Regions from separate parts of the Streptomyces sp. NPDC008125 genome, predicted to be linked through region 3. Evidence: riboswitches for the same ligand, from Rfam matches in the RefSeq annotation. Region 3 holds a riboswitch; each other region holds the start of a gene.

Region 1 (3,683 bases), on a different contig from region 3:
AACTGCGCGGTCTGCCGGTAGATCTCCACTTCGAGCGTGGAGTAGGCGGGACCGCCGAGGATCTGTACGACACCGAACGAGGTGAACGTGAACAGGAAGACCATGAGAGCGGCGGCGCCCACGGCGGGGGCGAGCGCGGGCAGCGTCACCCGGCGCCAGGCGGCGAACCGCCCCGCGCCGAGCACCCGGGCGGCCTCCTCCTGGCGCGGGTCGAGCTGCGACCAGAGCCCGCCGACGGTCCGTACGACCACGGCGTAGTTGAAGAAGACGTGGGCCAGCAGGATCGCCCAGACGGTGGTGTCGAGGCGTATCCCCCACAGCTCGTCGAGCAGCCCACCGCGTCCGAGCAGGGCGAGGAAGGCGGTGCCGACGACGACGGTCGGCAGCACGAACGGCACGGTGACGATCGCGCGCAGCAGCTGTTTGCCGGGGAATTCGAGCCGGGCGAAGACGTAGGCGCCGGGGAGCGCGATCAGCAGGGTCAGCGCGGTGGAGGCGAACGCCTGCCAGGTGGTGAACCAGAGGACGCCCCCGAGGTCCGCCCGGCCGAGGACCTCGCCGAAGCGCGCGAACTGCCAGCCGTCCTCGGTCTTCAGCCCCCGGGCCACGATCGCGGCGACCGGGTACGCGAAGAACAGCCCGAAGAACGCGACGGGCACGGCCATCAGGCCGAGCCGCGTCGCGAGGGAGCGCGCGCCGCCGGTGGTGGTGGTGCGGGGGCGCGCGGCGGGTCCGGCTGTCTTCGGCACGGGGGGCTTCGTCACTTCACGACGAGCGAGGTCCAGGTCCGGACCCACTGCTCACGGTTGGCGGCGATCTCCTCGGGGGCCACGGTGAACGGCTTGTCCACGGTGGCGCCGAACTTGGTGTAGACCTCCGGCGGCTTCGCGTCCTTGAGGACGGGGTCGACGAACATCTGGAGCGGCATGTCCTCCTGGAACGTCCTGCTGATCAGGAAGTCCAGCAGTGCCTTGCCGCCGGCCTCGTTCTTCGCCCCGTCCAGCAGACCGGCGAACTCGATCTGGCGGAAGCAGGTCGCGGTGGCGACGCCGGTGGGGGCCTCGGCCGGCTGCGGGTCGGCGTAGTAGACCTCGGCCGGCGGGCTGGAGGCGTAGGAGACGACGAGCGGGCGGTCCGCGTTCGCCTTCTTGCCGCCCGCGGAGCCCGAGAACTCCTCGTTGTACGCCTGCTCCCAGCCGTCGACGACCTTGACGCCGTTGGCCTTCAGCTTCTTCCAGTAGTCCTGGTAGCCCTTCTCGCCGGAGTCGGCGACGGTGCCGAGCAGGAAGCCGAGGCCGGGCGAGGAGGTGGCGGCGTTCTCGGTGACCAGGAGGTTCTTGTACGCGGGCTTCAGCAGGTCCGCGAAGGACTGCGGCGGGTCCAGCTTCTTGTCGGCGAAGTACTTCTTGTCGTAGTTGACGCAGATGTCGCCGGTGTCGACTGGCGTGACCCGGTGCTTGGCGTCGAGCTGGGTGTCGGCCGAGACGTCGTCCAGTCCCTTCGCCTTGTAGGGGGTGAAGAGGCCCTGGTCGAGGGCGCGGGAGAGCAGCGTGTTGTCGACGCCGAAGAAGACGTCGCCGCGCGGGGAGCCCTTGGTGAGGATCTCCTGGTTGAGGGCCGCTCCTGCGTCGCCGCTCTTGAGGACCTTGACCGTGTAGCCGGTCTCCTTCGTGAACTCCTTGAGCACGTCGTCCGAGGCGGTGAACGAGTCGTGACTGACCAGGGTGACGGTCGTGGAGCCCTTGGAGGCGCCCGAGCCGGACGTGTCGTCGTCGGAGCTTCCGCAGCCGGCGAGTGCGGTGACGCCGAGTGCGGCGGCGAGCGCGGTCGCCGCGTACTTCGTCGTGGTGTGCATGTGGTTCCTCCTGGAGGTGACCAGGAAGAGACGCGGCCCCGCGCGCTCCGGCGGATTCCGGAAGCGGGCAGGGCGCAACAGCTTGAGTAATGACCGAACTTCCTACCCGGAATGACCCGGGCGAGGTTCAGAGGGTCTGCGGCCATCCGTTCACCGGTGCCGCACTCTCAGCGCTGTGGCGCTCCCCTGTCGGAATATGAAGTTGAATGCGGGGGCCAGGCTACACGGACCCTGTGCGGGGGCTTTGCCCCGGTCGGACCGACAGCGGCCGACCGACCGGGGCATCCCGAAGGGGTTTGCTCAGCGCTCGGCGGCGGCCAGCTGTCCGCAGGCCCCGTCGATCTCCTGGCCACGGGTGTCGCGCACCGTGACGGGCACTCCGTGGGCGGCGATGGCCTCCACGAACGCCTTCTCGTCCTCGGGGCGGGAGGCGGTCCACTTCGAGCCGGGCGTCGGGTTGAGCGGGATGAGGTTGACGTGCACCCGCTTGCCCTTGAGCAGCCGGCCGAGCCGGTCGCCCCGCCACGCCTGGTCGTTGATGTCGCGGATCAGGGCGTACTCGATGGAGATCCGGCGGCCGGACTTCTCGGCGTACTCCCACGCGGCGTCGAGCACCTCGCGGACCTTCCAGCGGGTGTTCACGGGCACGAGGGTGTCCCGGAGCTCGTCGTCCGGGGCGTGCAGCGAGACGGCGAGACGGCACTTGAAGCCCTCGTCCGCGAAGCGCAGCATGGCGGGCACCAGGCCCACCGTGGAGACGGTGATGCCGCGCTGGGAGAGGCCCAGGCCGTCCGGCTCCGGGTCGGTCAGCCGGCGGATGGCGCCGACGACGCGGTTGTAGTTGGCCAGCGGCTCCCCCATCCCCATGAAGACGATGTTGGAGAGGCGCGCGGGCCCGCCCGGCACCTCGCCGTCGCGCAGCGCCCGCATACCGTCCACGATCTGGTGCACGATCTCGGCGGTGGAGAGGTTCCGGTCGAGACCGGCCTGTCCGGTCGCGCAGAACGGGCAGTTCATCCCGCAGCCGGCCTGTGACGAGATGCACATCGTCACGCGCTCGGGGTAGCGCATGAGGACGGACTCGACCAGCGTCCCGTCGTGCAGCTTCCAGAGCGTTTTGCGGGTGGTGTCGTCGTCGCAGCTGATGTGGCGGACCACCGACATGAGGTCCGGGAACAGCGCTTCCGCGAGCTTGTCCCGCGATCCTGCGGGGATGTTCGTCCACTCCGACGGATCGTGCGCGTACCGCGCGAAGTAGTGCTGCGAGAGCTGCTGCGCGCGGAACGGCTTCTCGCCGGTCGCGGCGACTGCTTCCTTGCGCTCGGCGGGCGTGAGGTCGGCGAGGTGGCGCGGGGGCTTCTTGGCTCCGCGGGGCGCGACGAAAGTGAGTTCTCCGGGCTTAGGCATGGTTCTTCCAGTGTCGCAGACGCGACGGGAAGGGCCCGCCGTCCTGTGGACAGCGGGCCCTCGACGCGTAAGGACGCAGGTGGAGCACGGTGGGCGGAAGCGTTCCGGCCGGTGGGGCACGGCCCGTGGACCGCAGCCGGAACGTATCGCCTGAAACCTCAGCCGCTGCCGACGAACAGCACCAGGAGCAGCCAGACCACCGGAGCGGTCGGCAGGAGCGAGTCCAGCCGGTCCATGATCCCGCCGTGACCGGGCAACAGCGTGCCCATGTCCTTGATGCCGAGATCGCGCTTGATCATGGACTCGCCGAGGTCGCCGAGGGTGGCGCTGGCGGCGACCGCCAGTCCGAGCAGCAGACCCTGCCACCAGGTGCCGTCGTCGATCAGGAACTGCACGCACAGCGCGCCGCCCACCATCGCGA
Region 2 (3,683 bases), on a different contig from region 3:
GCCGTCCTTCACCAGCCCCGACTTCAGCAGCCCCGATTTCAGCAGCCCGGACTTCGACGGTCCGGGCTTCGAAGGCCCGGGCTTCGGGAGTCCGGACCGGGACGGCTCCGCACCCTGAGATCGGCCCACCAAACGTGCACCTGCCGCCCCGGGTGGCGCCGGCCCCGTGAAGGCCGGCGCCGTCCGGCTCAGTCGGCCAGCGGCAGATAGACCCGCCCGCCGGACGCGGCGAACTCCTTCGACTTCGCCAGCATCCCCGCCTCGATCTCCTCCTCGGAGGCGGACGGAGCCAGGTCCGGCGCGAACTGTTCGGTGATGCTCCGGCTGATCTTCATCGAGCAGAACTTCGGCCCGCACATCGAGCAGAAGTGCGCCGTCTTGGCGGGTTCGGCGGGCAGCGTCTCGTCGTGGAACGCGCGGGCCGTGTCCGGGTCGAGCGCCAGGTTGAACTGGTCCTCCCAGCGGAACTCGAACCGGGCGTCCGACAGCGCGTCGTCCCACTCCTGCGCGCCCGGGTGGCCCTTGGCCAGGTCGGCGGCGTGGGCCGCGATCTTGTAGGTGATGACCCCGGTCTTCACGTCGTCCCGGTCGGGCAGCCCCAGGTGCTCCTTGGGTGTCACGTAGCAGAGCATCGCCGTGCCCCACCAGGCGATCATCGCCGCGCCGATCCCGGAGGTGATGTGGTCGTACGCCGGCGCGACATCGGTGGTCAGAGGGCCGAGGGTGTAGAACGGCGCCTCCTCGCAGATCTCCTGCTGGAGGTCGATGTTCTCCTTGATCTTGTGCATCGGGACGTGCCCCGGGCCCTCGATCATCGTCTGCACGCCGTACCGCTTGGCGATGGTGTTGAGCTCGCCGAGGGTACGCAGTTCGGCGAACTGCGCCTCGTCGTTGGCGTCGGCGATGGAACCGGGCCGCAGCCCGTCCCCGAGCGAGTACGTCACGTCGTACGTCGCCAGGAGCTCACAGAGCTCCTCGAAGTTCTCGTGGAGGAACGACTCCTTGTGGTGCGCGAGGCACCAGGCCGCCATGATCGAGCCGCCCCGGGAGACGATGCCGGTCTTGCGGCGCGCCGTCAGCGGGACGTAGGGCAGGCGCACGCCGGCGTGCACCGTCATGTAATCCACGCCCTGCTCGGCCTGCTCGACGACCGTGTCCTTGTAGATCTCCCAGGTCAGCTCCTCCGCCCGGCCGTCGACCTTCTCGAGTGCCTGGTAGAGCGGGACGGTACCGATGGGCACGGGGGAGTTCCGGAGCACCCACTCACGGGTGGTGTGGATGTTGCGGCCGGTGGACAGGTCCATGACCGTGTCGGCGCCCCACCGCGTCGCCCAGGCCATCTTGTCCACCTCCTCCTCGATGGAGGAGGTCACGGCCGAGTTGCCGATGTTGGCGTTGACCTTCACCAGGAACCGCTTGCCGATGATCATCGGCTCGATCTCCGGGTGGTTCACGTTGGCGGGCAGCACCGCCCGGCCGGCCGCGATCTCCTCACGTACGACCTCGGGGTCGACGTTCTCGCGAATCGCGACGTACTCCATCTCCGGGGTGATCTCCCCCCGCCGGGCGTACGCGAGCTGGGTGACGGGGCGGCCGTCGCGGCTGCGCCGTGGCGCGCGGGAGCCGCCGGGGAAGACCGCGTCGAGGTTGCGCAGCCCGCCGCGCGAGGCGGGCGAGCGGCCGTCGTCCTCCGGACGGACCGGGCGCCCCTCGTACTCCTCGGTGTCCCCCCGGTCCTCGATCCAGCCGCCGCGCACGGAGGCGAGACCCTGGCGGACGTCGGTGGTGACGGTGGGATCGGTGTACGGACCGGACGTGTCGTAGAGCGTCACGTCCCTGCCGTTGGTCAGGTGCACCTGACGGACCGGCACCCGGAGGCCGGGGCGCGAGCCCTCGACGTATCCCTTGTGCCAGCCGATGGACTTTCCCGCCCCGACGCTCTCGTTCGTCGTGGAGGCAGGCGTGCGTGCGTCCGATGTGGTCATGAGACCTACTCCCTACGCCGGCATTACCCGGTAACAGGTTCAGCGGTCGGCGCAGCGTGTCCCGTGAGGATTCACGAGGTCAGCGCCCTCTCAGCCCGGTGCTCCGAGCTCCCGCGTGTGCAAAGGTGCCACCACGCTAACGCCCGCCCGGCCGTGCTGACCAGGGGGCCTCCCGCGTTCTTGCGATGATCGCCCGGTGACCTCCTCCCAGGACCATCCCGAACCTCAGGACCACTCACACGGCCATACGCACAGCCATGGCCCCGCGGCACCCGTCTCGACCCATCTGCGCAAGGTCATCGCATGCGTGCTGATCCCCTTCGCCGTAGCGGTGGTCGTCGGCCTGGCGGTGCTCTGGCCCGGCGGCACTCCCGCGCACGAGCGCACCGGTGTGGGTTTCGACCGGCAGACCGAGCAGGGCGAGGTGGTGAAGGTGGAGCGGGTGAACTGCGCGGACGTCAACGCCGCCCAAGTACCCGCCACAGGGGGTGGGTCGACGGGCTCCGGGCCGGGTGCGGCGGCCGGGGAGACCGGCGACTGCAAGAAGGCCACCATCGAGGTGACCAGCGGCAAGGACAAGGGCCGCACCTTCGGCGAGATCGTCCAGCCGGAGGCGTCACGCCAGTTGAGCGAGGGCCAGGGGGTGGTGCTGGCGTACGCGCCGGACGCCCCGCACGACCTGCAGTACTCGGTCACCGACGTGGACCGGAAGCTGCCGATGGCCCTGCTGGCCGGCATCTTCGCCGTCGCCGTCGTGGTGGTGGGACGGCTGCGCGGGGTGATGGCGCTCGTGGCACTCGCCGTCTCCTTCGCCGTGCTGACCCTGTTCATCCTCCCGGCGATCCTGCAGGGGTCAAACCCGTTGCTGGTGGCGGTGGTCGGGGCGAGCGCGATCATGCTCATCGCGCTGTACACCTGCCACGGAGTGACGGCGCGAACCTCGGTGGCGGTGATCGGCACGCTGATCTCGCTGGTGCTGATCGGGCTGCTGGGCTCGGTCTTCATCGACTGGGCGGGGCTGACCGGCAACACCGACGACAACACCGGCCTGATCCACGGCCTCTATCCGGACATCGACATGAGCGGTCTGCTCCTGGCCGGTGTCATCATCGGTTCGCTCGGGGTCCTCGACGACGTGACGGTCACCCAGACGTCGGCCGTGTGGGAGCTGCACCAGGCGAACCCGACCATGGGGGCGCGCGGGCTCTACGGAGCGGGCATCAGGATCGGGCGCGACCACATCGCCTCGGTGGTCAACACCCTGGTGCTCGCGTACGCGGGCGCGGCGCTGCCCCTGCTGCTGCTGTTCTCCATCGCGCAGAGCAGTGTGGGCACGGTCGCCAACAGCGAGCTGGTAGCCGAGGAGATCGTCCGCACACTCGTCGGCTCGATCGGACTGGTCGCCTCGGTGCCCGTCACGACGGCGCTCGCCGCTCTGGTGGTGTCCGCGGACCGCACAGGGCTCGGCGCGGAAGCCGGAGCTCCTGCACCCGTACGGACCGGGAGGGGCCGCCGCCGCAGGAAGTGAGCGCGGAAGCGGGCTGGAGGGCCCAAAAGTCAGCGGGCTGACAGCCTGTCAGCCCGCGTTCTGCTCCTCGGCGAGGATCCTTCCGAGCGCCTCTTCGAGGTTGCCGTCGAAGTCACCCTGCGTGTGCTCCTGCCCCAGTGGCACCAGCTTGTCCGTCCGGTCGAGAAACG
Region 3 (3,683 bases):
CCTCCCTGCACCGCGGTGAGGACCTCGATCCGGTCGCCCCCGCCGAGGGCGGTGGAGTCCCAGGCCGAGCGCGGCACCACGCTCTCGTTGACGGCGGCGGCGACCCCGGAGGGCGCCCGGGTGAGGGTCGCCACCAGGGCGCCCAGGGTGGTGCCGGCGCGGACCTCGCGCGGGTCACCGTTGACGGAGACGCTCACGGTGGCGGTCGGGTCGGTCATGCGTACTGCTCCTCGCGCGCGGGGACGACAGGGGTGGCGAAGCGGCCCGGCGCGAACGGGCGGGCCACCTCCGGCAGCGTGCCGGTGGTCAGCGCGTGCGCCATGGCGTCGCCGGTGACGGGGGTGAGCAGCACCCCGTTGCGGCCGTGGCCGGTGGCGACGAGCAGCCCCGGCAGCGCGGTCGGGCCGAGCACCGGTGCGTTGTCCGGGGTGGCGGGGCGCAGCCCGGCCAGGGTCTCGGTGAGCGGCAGCTCGGTGATGCCCGGCACCAGCTCGTGGGCGTCGCGCAGCAGCTCGTACACCCCTCCCGCCGTCACGGTGGTGTCCCAGCCCATCTCCTCGCTCGTCGCGCCGACGACCAGCTCGCCGTTCTCGCGCGGTACGAGGTACAGGTCCTGGCCCCGCACCACCGCGCGCACGGTCCGGCTGAGGAAGGGGGCGTACGCGCGCGGCACGGTCAGCCGCAGCACCTGGCCCTTCACCGGGCGCACCGGCGGGGCGACGCCCTCCGGCAGGCCGGGGAGCCGGCCGCTGAGGCTTCCGGCGGCCAGCACCACCTGGCCGGCCGAGACCGCCGTGCCGTCCGCGAGCAGCGCCCCGGACGCCCGGCCGCGCGCGGTCTCCAGGCGCTCGCAGGGGCTGCGGTGGAAGACCACCCCGGCCCGCTCGCAGGCCGTCAGCAGTGCGGCCGCCAGCCGGCGCGGGTCGACCTGATGGTCGCCGTCCACCCGAAGCCCGCCCCGGACGCCCGGCGCCAGCATCGGCTCAAGACGCCGGCACTCGCGCCCCGACAGCCATTGCGCATCCAGGCCGGACCGCTCCTGGAGGGCGTGCAGTTCGCGCAGGTGCGCCCGGTCGTCCGAGTCCAGTGCCACCGCGAGGGTGCCGCAGGCGCGGAAGCCGGTCTCCCGGCCGCTCACCGCCTCCAGCTCCGCCACGAACTCCGGGTAGCGGGCGGCGGAGGCGAGGTTGAGCCCGAGCAGCAGCTGCTCGCCGTAGTGGAGTTCGGTGACGGCGGCCAGCATCCCGGCCGCCACCCGGGCGGCCCCGCCGCCCGGTTCCGGATCGGCGACGGCCGTCCGCAGCCCCGCCTGCGCCGCCCGCCAGGCGGTCACCAGGCCGATGATGCCGCCCCCGACGACGAGCACGTCGTACGAGGGGCCCCGGCGGTCCGCGCCGCTCGTGCCCCCGCCCGCCGTGCCCCCGCCCGCGGCGGAAGACGGTTCCTGTGAAGCATGCATGGGTGTCCAGCCCCTCCCTTCGCCGGCATGACCCGGATCAGGTTCCTACGGTCGGAGGCCGCCAGCCTCCCTCTCAGCCCGGTGCGTCCGGGCTCCCGCGAGTGTCTTTCCGCAGCCACCCTAAACCCCGCCGTCCGCGCGGTACGAAGGAGCCGTCGAGGCGGCCCGCGCACCCCGATCACTGACGGGGCGTCAGGTGCTTAGGGTGGGTGCGTGAGCGAACAGAGCGGGCAGCGGGCGCCGGAGCACGGCGTCGTCATCGTCGGAGCGGGCATGGCGGGGGTGCAGACCGCCGTCGCGCTGCGGGACGAGGGGTACACCGCGCCCGTCACCCTGATCGGCGCGGAGCCGCACCAGCCCTACGACCGGCCGCCGCTCTCCAAGGCCGTGCTCCTCGGTACCGCCGAGCACTCCGCCTTCGGCATCGACTTCGAGGCGCTCGACGTCCGTCTGCGCCTCGGGCTCTCCGTCACCGGCCTGCGCCCCGCCGACCGGGAGGTGGACACCCCGGACGGCCCGGTGCCCTACGACGTCCTGGTCGTCGCCACCGGCGCCGAACCCGTGACGCTGCCCGGCGCCGCCGGGGTCCCCGGCACCCACCTGCTGCGCACCCTGGACGACGCGGCCCGGCTGCGGCCCGTTCTCGCCCAGCGCCACGACGTGGTGGTGGTCGGCGCGGGCTGGATCGGCGCCGAGTTCGCCACCGCCGCCCGCGCCGCCGGCTGCACGGTCACCGTCGTGGAGGCCGCCGGCCGGCCGCTCGCCGGAGCGCTGCCCGCAGAGGTCACCGCCCCCATGGCCGACTGGTACGCGCGCGGCGGCGCCACACTCCTCACCGGCGCCCGGGTCGACCGCGTCGAACCCGGCGCCGTGGTCCTCGCCGACGGCCGCAGGCTCCCGGCCGGCGCGGTGGTCGTCGGCATCGGCGCCCGCCCCGCCACCGGCTGGCTCACCGGCTCCGGCATCGCGCTCGGCCCCGACGGATCGGTCACCGCCGACGCCCGCCTGCGCACCTCGGCGCCCGGGGTGTACGCCGTCGGGGACTGCGCCTCGTACCCCTCCGCGCGCTACGGCGCACGCCTCCTCGTCCACCACTGGGACAACGCGCTCCAGGGGCCGCGCACGGTCGCGGCGGGCATCACGGGGGCCGGCGGACCCGGCGCCCCGGAGCCGTACGACCCGGTGCCGTACTTCTGGTCCGAGCAGTTCGGCCGGTTCGTCCAGTACGCCGGGCACCACGCCGACGCCGACACCCTGCTGTGGCGCGGCGACCCCTCCGACGAGGAGTGGACCGTGCTCTGGCTGCGCGACGGCGCGCTGGTCGCCCTGCTGGCGGTCGGCCGTCCGCGCGATCTCACCCAGGGCCGCAAGCTCGTCGCCTCCGGCCGGGCCGTCGACCCCGAGCGGGCCGCCGACCCCGCCGTACCCCTGAAGTCCGCCGTCCGCTGAGCTCCGGGGCGTCGCTCGCGCGCTCCCTCACGACCCCGTCCGACCCCCGTGCGACCTGCGCGGACGCCGTCCTGACGTGGTCCGTACGGTCGGCCCGGCTTCCGGCTGTCGGTCCCAGATGGCACGCTTGTCCTCGTGACCGAGATTGACGCAAAGATCGATGCTCTCGTCCCTGCCTGGCTCCACCTCCCCGACATCGCGGAACTTCTCGATGTCCAGGTGACGCGCGTGCGGCAGCTGGTGAAGGAAGGCCAGCTGATCGCGGTGCGCCGCGGTGAGAACCGGACGCTCCAGGTGCCTGCCGCCTTCATCGACGGCGACAAGGTGGTCAAGGGCCTCGCGGGGACCCTGACGCTCCTGAGGGACGACGGCTATTCCGACGAAGAGATGCTGGACTGGCTCTTCACCCCCGACCCGACCCTGCCGGGAACCCCCGCGCAGGCGCTGAGCGAGAATCGCGGGACGGAGGTGAAGCGCCGCGCCCAGGCGCTCGCCGTCTGACCGAGACGACCGCACACGTGGTCGCGGGCCGTGCACTCCACGGCCCGCGCCCGCGGTGACCCACGGGGGAACTCCTTCATGTCCACGCCGCGCCACCTGCTCGCCGACGCCCGTCTCTACCTGTGCACGGACGCCCGCAGGCGGCAGGGCGACCTCCCCGCGTTCCTCGACGCCGTGCTCTCCTCCGGCGTGGACATCGTCCAGCTGCGGGACAAGGGCATGGAGGCCGCCGAGGAACTGGAACACCTGCAGGTGTTCTCGGAAGCGTGCGCAC
Region 4 (3,683 bases), on a different contig from region 3:
CGCACAAGCGAGTTTCCGGTGGGGCCCCAGGGGCAGGCGTTCGGCATGGACAGAATCGAAGAAGTCGTGGAGACACAGGGCGACCTGCACCGTGTGGTGCTGGCGGCGGACACGAACGGTGACGGCAAGCCCGATGTGTGGATGACGGACACCACGGGGGACGGGGCCGCGGATCTGTATCAGTTCGACACCACGGGGGACGGCGAGGTCGACGTCACCATGGTGGAGCGCACGGAGACGGTCGGCCAGGACCGTGTCGTGGTCGAGGGCGACGGCGGTCACCCGGTGGAGGGCTGAGTACCCCTTCGCTGCCGCGCTCGGGGCCGAACCGGTGCGGCCCGCACGCGCTTCCTGCGGCTTCCCGGGTCGGACGGACGACCGGTGGCCGCACGCTCGCCGCCGCGTCCGGGTGTGTCGCCGCGTCCGGGTCGCCGGACGCGGCGAAGCTCAGTACAGCGTCCGCCAGGCGCCGCGCGGCCAGGCGAGTACCGCGAAGATCTGTACCGCGGCGGCCTGTTCGATGGCCTGGGTGGTCCCGCTGTCGTCGAAGCGCATCAAGCCGGTGGAGCTGTCCCGCCGTTCGGACCAGATGTGATCCGCGTAGTCGGCCATCGCCCGCCGGTAGACGGATCCACCCGTCACCGACTCCAGCAGCAGCAGGTTCTTGAAGAAGATCGAGTTGAAGAAGACGGGCTGGGTCGAGAGCCTGCCCCCGGTCACGAAGTGCTCGTACGCGGCCTCGGCCGTACGCGTGGCCCGGTCCAGGTACGTGCGGTCGCGGGTCGCCTCGTACAGCAGGACACCGACGCCGACGGGGACGCCCTGATTGTAGGACCAGACGGTCCGGTCGACCGAGCCGGTGAGGTCCAGGTTGTCCCAGTAGAGGCCTTCCGGGGTCCGCAGGTGGGTGTTCGTCCAGTCGTAGAAGCGCCTGGACGACGCGAGATAGCGGGACGTGCCGGTGATCTGGTGCAGGCGCAGGCCGAGTTGGGCGCCGGGCATGTTCGAGACCGTGTTGCGGCAGTGGTTCCAGTCGGCCTGGGTCCAGAACACCCCGCCGGGGGCGGGGTGTTCGGCGTCGGAGTCCCAGCCCGACTCGACGAGCGCGAAGATCTCCTCCGCGCGGCGGAGCGCGGCGCGGTCCCCGGTCTGCAGATGCAGCTGGGACTTGGCCAGTCCCACCCACTCGTTGTCGTCGTAGAACATGTCCCCGCCGTCGCCGTGCGGCGCGACCGGGTAGGAGTCGTAGCCGGCGAGGCCGGTGGTGCCGCCCGCCGCATTCCAGTACAGCTCCTGCGCCCTGGCGCGGGTGGCCAGAGCCGGGGCGTGGCGAGGGTCCACCAAAGCCAGGTCCAGGGCGGCGACATGGACCTGGGACAGAGGCCATTCGTAGGAGTACGGGCGGTCGTCGACGGCGACCGGGTACTGCTCGCGCACGAGCCCGGTGCCGTCCGCCGTGTCGAAGTACTTCTCCAGAGCGCCGTAGGTGACGCGCGCACGGGAGAGGAAGGCGGAGCGGGAGGGGAATCGGACAGCGGCCGGGACCGGTGTCGCGGACGCGGCGGCAGCGGTCGCCGGTACGGCGGTCAGGGCGGCCAGAGAGGCGCCGAGGACCTGACGGCGTGAGGGGGACCAGCGCATACGGAACTCTCCTGTTCGGGGGGGCGACGCAGGGTGCGGGGTGTCCGACAGTGCTCGACAACGTTGTCACCGGGGTCCGGGGACGTCAACGGCCAGGACGGAAACAGGCGGACGGAGATCGGTTCCGTCCCACGCCTCCCGTCGTCCCCCGGACTCCCGTGCCGGGATCGCGCCTCGGGGCCGCTCCGGTCACCCCCGCCGACCTGCCCCGAGCCGCCGTCCGGCTATCCTGGCCGCCGAAACCGGACACGGGGTGCCCCGCGCGGGGCTGAGAACACACCCGTCGAACCTGAACCAGCTAGTACTGGCGGAGGGATGTCTTCCATGGCGTTGCCGTATGCGCAGAACGACCGTGCGAACCCGGAGCGGGAAGCTCCGTACTCGCGGACCGCCTTCGGCGGCCGCATGCCCACCGCCCCCGGTGATCTGCGGATCGAGACTCACGGGATAGCCCCCGTGCCCGAAGAGCGCCGGTACGGCGGACCGGGCCGGCTGTTCACCGTCTGGTTCGCCCCCAACCTGACCGTGACCGGTGTCTTCACCGGCACCGTCGGCGTCGCGCTGGGCCTGGACTTCACCACGGCGCTTGTCGCGGTCGTCCTCGGCACGTTCGTCGGGGCGGCGCCCACCGCCTACCTCGGCACCTGGGGAAGCCGGACCGGAATCGGTCAACTTCCTCTTGCGCGACTGGCGTTCGGCCGTGCAGTCGTACTGCCCGGGGCCTTGCAGTGGCTCTCCTCGATCGCCTGGGACGCTCTGATCGGCCTGTTCGGCGGGGACGCGCTGGCCCAGCTGTGCGGCTGGCCGTTCTGGCTGGGCGTCCTGGTCATGATGGCCGCCCAGGGCGGGCTCGGCGTGCTGGGGTACGAGGCGATCCACCGGCTCCAGACCGTCATGACGTTCCTCCTGGCCGCCGCCTTCGCCGTGCTGGCCGTCAAACTGCTGGACGGTGTCCACCCCGCAGCCTCCGGTTCCGCGCACGGCGGCGACCGGGCGGGGGCCTTCGTCCTGACGTTCACGATCGCGCTGAGCCTGTCCCTGTCGTGGGCCCCGTACGCGAGCGACTTCAGCCGCTATCTGCCGACCGGTACCTCCCGGCCCCGCATGTTCTGGTTCACCCTGCTGGGCGTCAGCTTCTCCTTCGTGGCGGTCCAGACGCTCGGCCTGTGGGGCGCGTCCGTCTTCACCGATCAGACGGCACGGGGGATCGACACCCTTCTGGGCGGGGGCGCGCTCGGGGCGTTCGGGCTCCTCGCGGTGGCACTCGCCGCACTGTGCAGCAACGCCATGAACGACTACAGCGGTTCCCTGGCGCTGCAGACGATCGGGGTGCGCCTGCCACGCCCCGTCGCCGCTGCGCTCGCCGCGGCGCTCGGATTCCCGCTCGTGCTGTGGATGCACGCGGCCGACACCACCGCACGCTTCCAGAACGTGCTGCTCCTGGTCGGCTACTGGATCCCCGGCTTCGTCGCGATCGTGGCCGTCGACTGGGTGGTGAGGAAGAAGGACCGCGGCGGCGCCCCGTTCGACCTCGCGGCCGAGAGCGCCCGCGACCGGCCGTGGTGGCCGGCACTCGCCGCCTTCGCGGTCGCCTTCGCCGCGGCCGTGCCGTTCATGAGCACCGGCCTGTACGTGGGCCCGGTGGCGGAGGCCCTGCACGGAGCGGACCTCGCCTACGGTGTGGCGTTCCTCGCGGCCCTGGCGCTCTACGCCCCGCTGCGGCTGCGGCACCGCTCCTGACGCACCTCTGCCGGGACGGCATTCTCGGCATCGACGCGTGCACGGGCGCGCCCACATGCGCCCGCGTCGGCGCGCGGGCCCGCGCCCGCGTACACCCCGTCCCCCGACCTGCTGCCCTTGTGGCCCCGGACTCCCGCCGTCGCCGCGCTCCGCGAGCGGACCGAGGACTTCGAGACGCAGCGCGACCCGGCGGCCTCCACGGACCTCCCGCCGGGGGAGTGACGCGGGAGCGTGCCTCCGCGACGTCCCCCTCTTCAACGAAGTGGGTGCCCCTCGCCGGATGCGGTGGAGACGGCCACTCC

The links. A riboswitch is a leader RNA that binds a small molecule or an ion and turns the genes downstream of it on or off. The one in region 3 is predicted to bind thiamine pyrophosphate.
Region 1: linked by a shared signal. The riboswitch ahead of ACFZAX_RS17145 (thiamine ABC transporter substrate-binding protein) and the one ahead of thiO (glycine oxidase ThiO) in region 3 are both predicted to bind thiamine pyrophosphate.
Region 2: linked by a shared signal. The riboswitch ahead of thiC (phosphomethylpyrimidine synthase ThiC) and the one ahead of thiO (glycine oxidase ThiO) in region 3 are both predicted to bind thiamine pyrophosphate.
Region 4: linked by a shared signal. The riboswitch ahead of ACFZAX_RS32195 (cytosine permease) and the one ahead of thiO (glycine oxidase ThiO) in region 3 are both predicted to bind thiamine pyrophosphate.

The regions. Positions count from the first base shown of each region.
Region 1 is NZ_JBIBHR010000009.1:88,279-91,961, forward strand. It holds gene ACFZAX_RS17140 (ABC transporter permease subunit) at 1-665, opposite strand, end outside; gene ACFZAX_RS17145 (thiamine ABC transporter substrate-binding protein) at 761-1,855, opposite strand; TPP riboswitch at 1,937-2,053, opposite strand; gene rlmN (23S rRNA (adenine(2503)-C(2))-methyltransferase RlmN) at 2,156-3,262, opposite strand; gene ACFZAX_RS17155 (phosphatidate cytidylyltransferase) at 3,421-3,683, opposite strand, start outside.
Region 2 is NZ_JBIBHR010000014.1:204,590-208,272, forward strand. It holds gene ACFZAX_RS24135 (hypothetical protein) at 1-118, shown strand, start outside; gene thiC (phosphomethylpyrimidine synthase ThiC) at 189-1,985, opposite strand; TPP riboswitch at 1,978-2,110, opposite strand; gene ACFZAX_RS24145 (YibE/F family protein) at 2,182-3,513, shown strand; gene ACFZAX_RS24150 (SsgA family sporulation/cell division regulator) at 3,562-3,683, opposite strand, start outside.
Region 3 is NZ_JBIBHR010000010.1:137,837-141,519, reverse strand. It holds gene thiS (sulfur carrier protein ThiS) at 1-218, opposite strand, end outside; gene thiO (glycine oxidase ThiO) at 215-1,459, opposite strand; TPP riboswitch at 1,457-1,568, opposite strand; gene ACFZAX_RS18795 (FAD-dependent oxidoreductase) at 1,733-2,908, shown strand; gene ACFZAX_RS18790 (Rv2175c family DNA-binding protein) at 3,044-3,409, shown strand; gene thiE (thiamine phosphate synthase) at 3,488-3,683, shown strand, end outside.
Region 4 is NZ_JBIBHR010000027.1:38,100-41,782, reverse strand. It holds gene ACFZAX_RS32205 (hypothetical protein) at 46-297, shown strand; gene ACFZAX_RS32200 (glycoside hydrolase family 76 protein) at 448-1,641, opposite strand; TPP riboswitch at 1,881-1,974, shown strand; gene ACFZAX_RS32195 (cytosine permease) at 1,966-3,381, shown strand.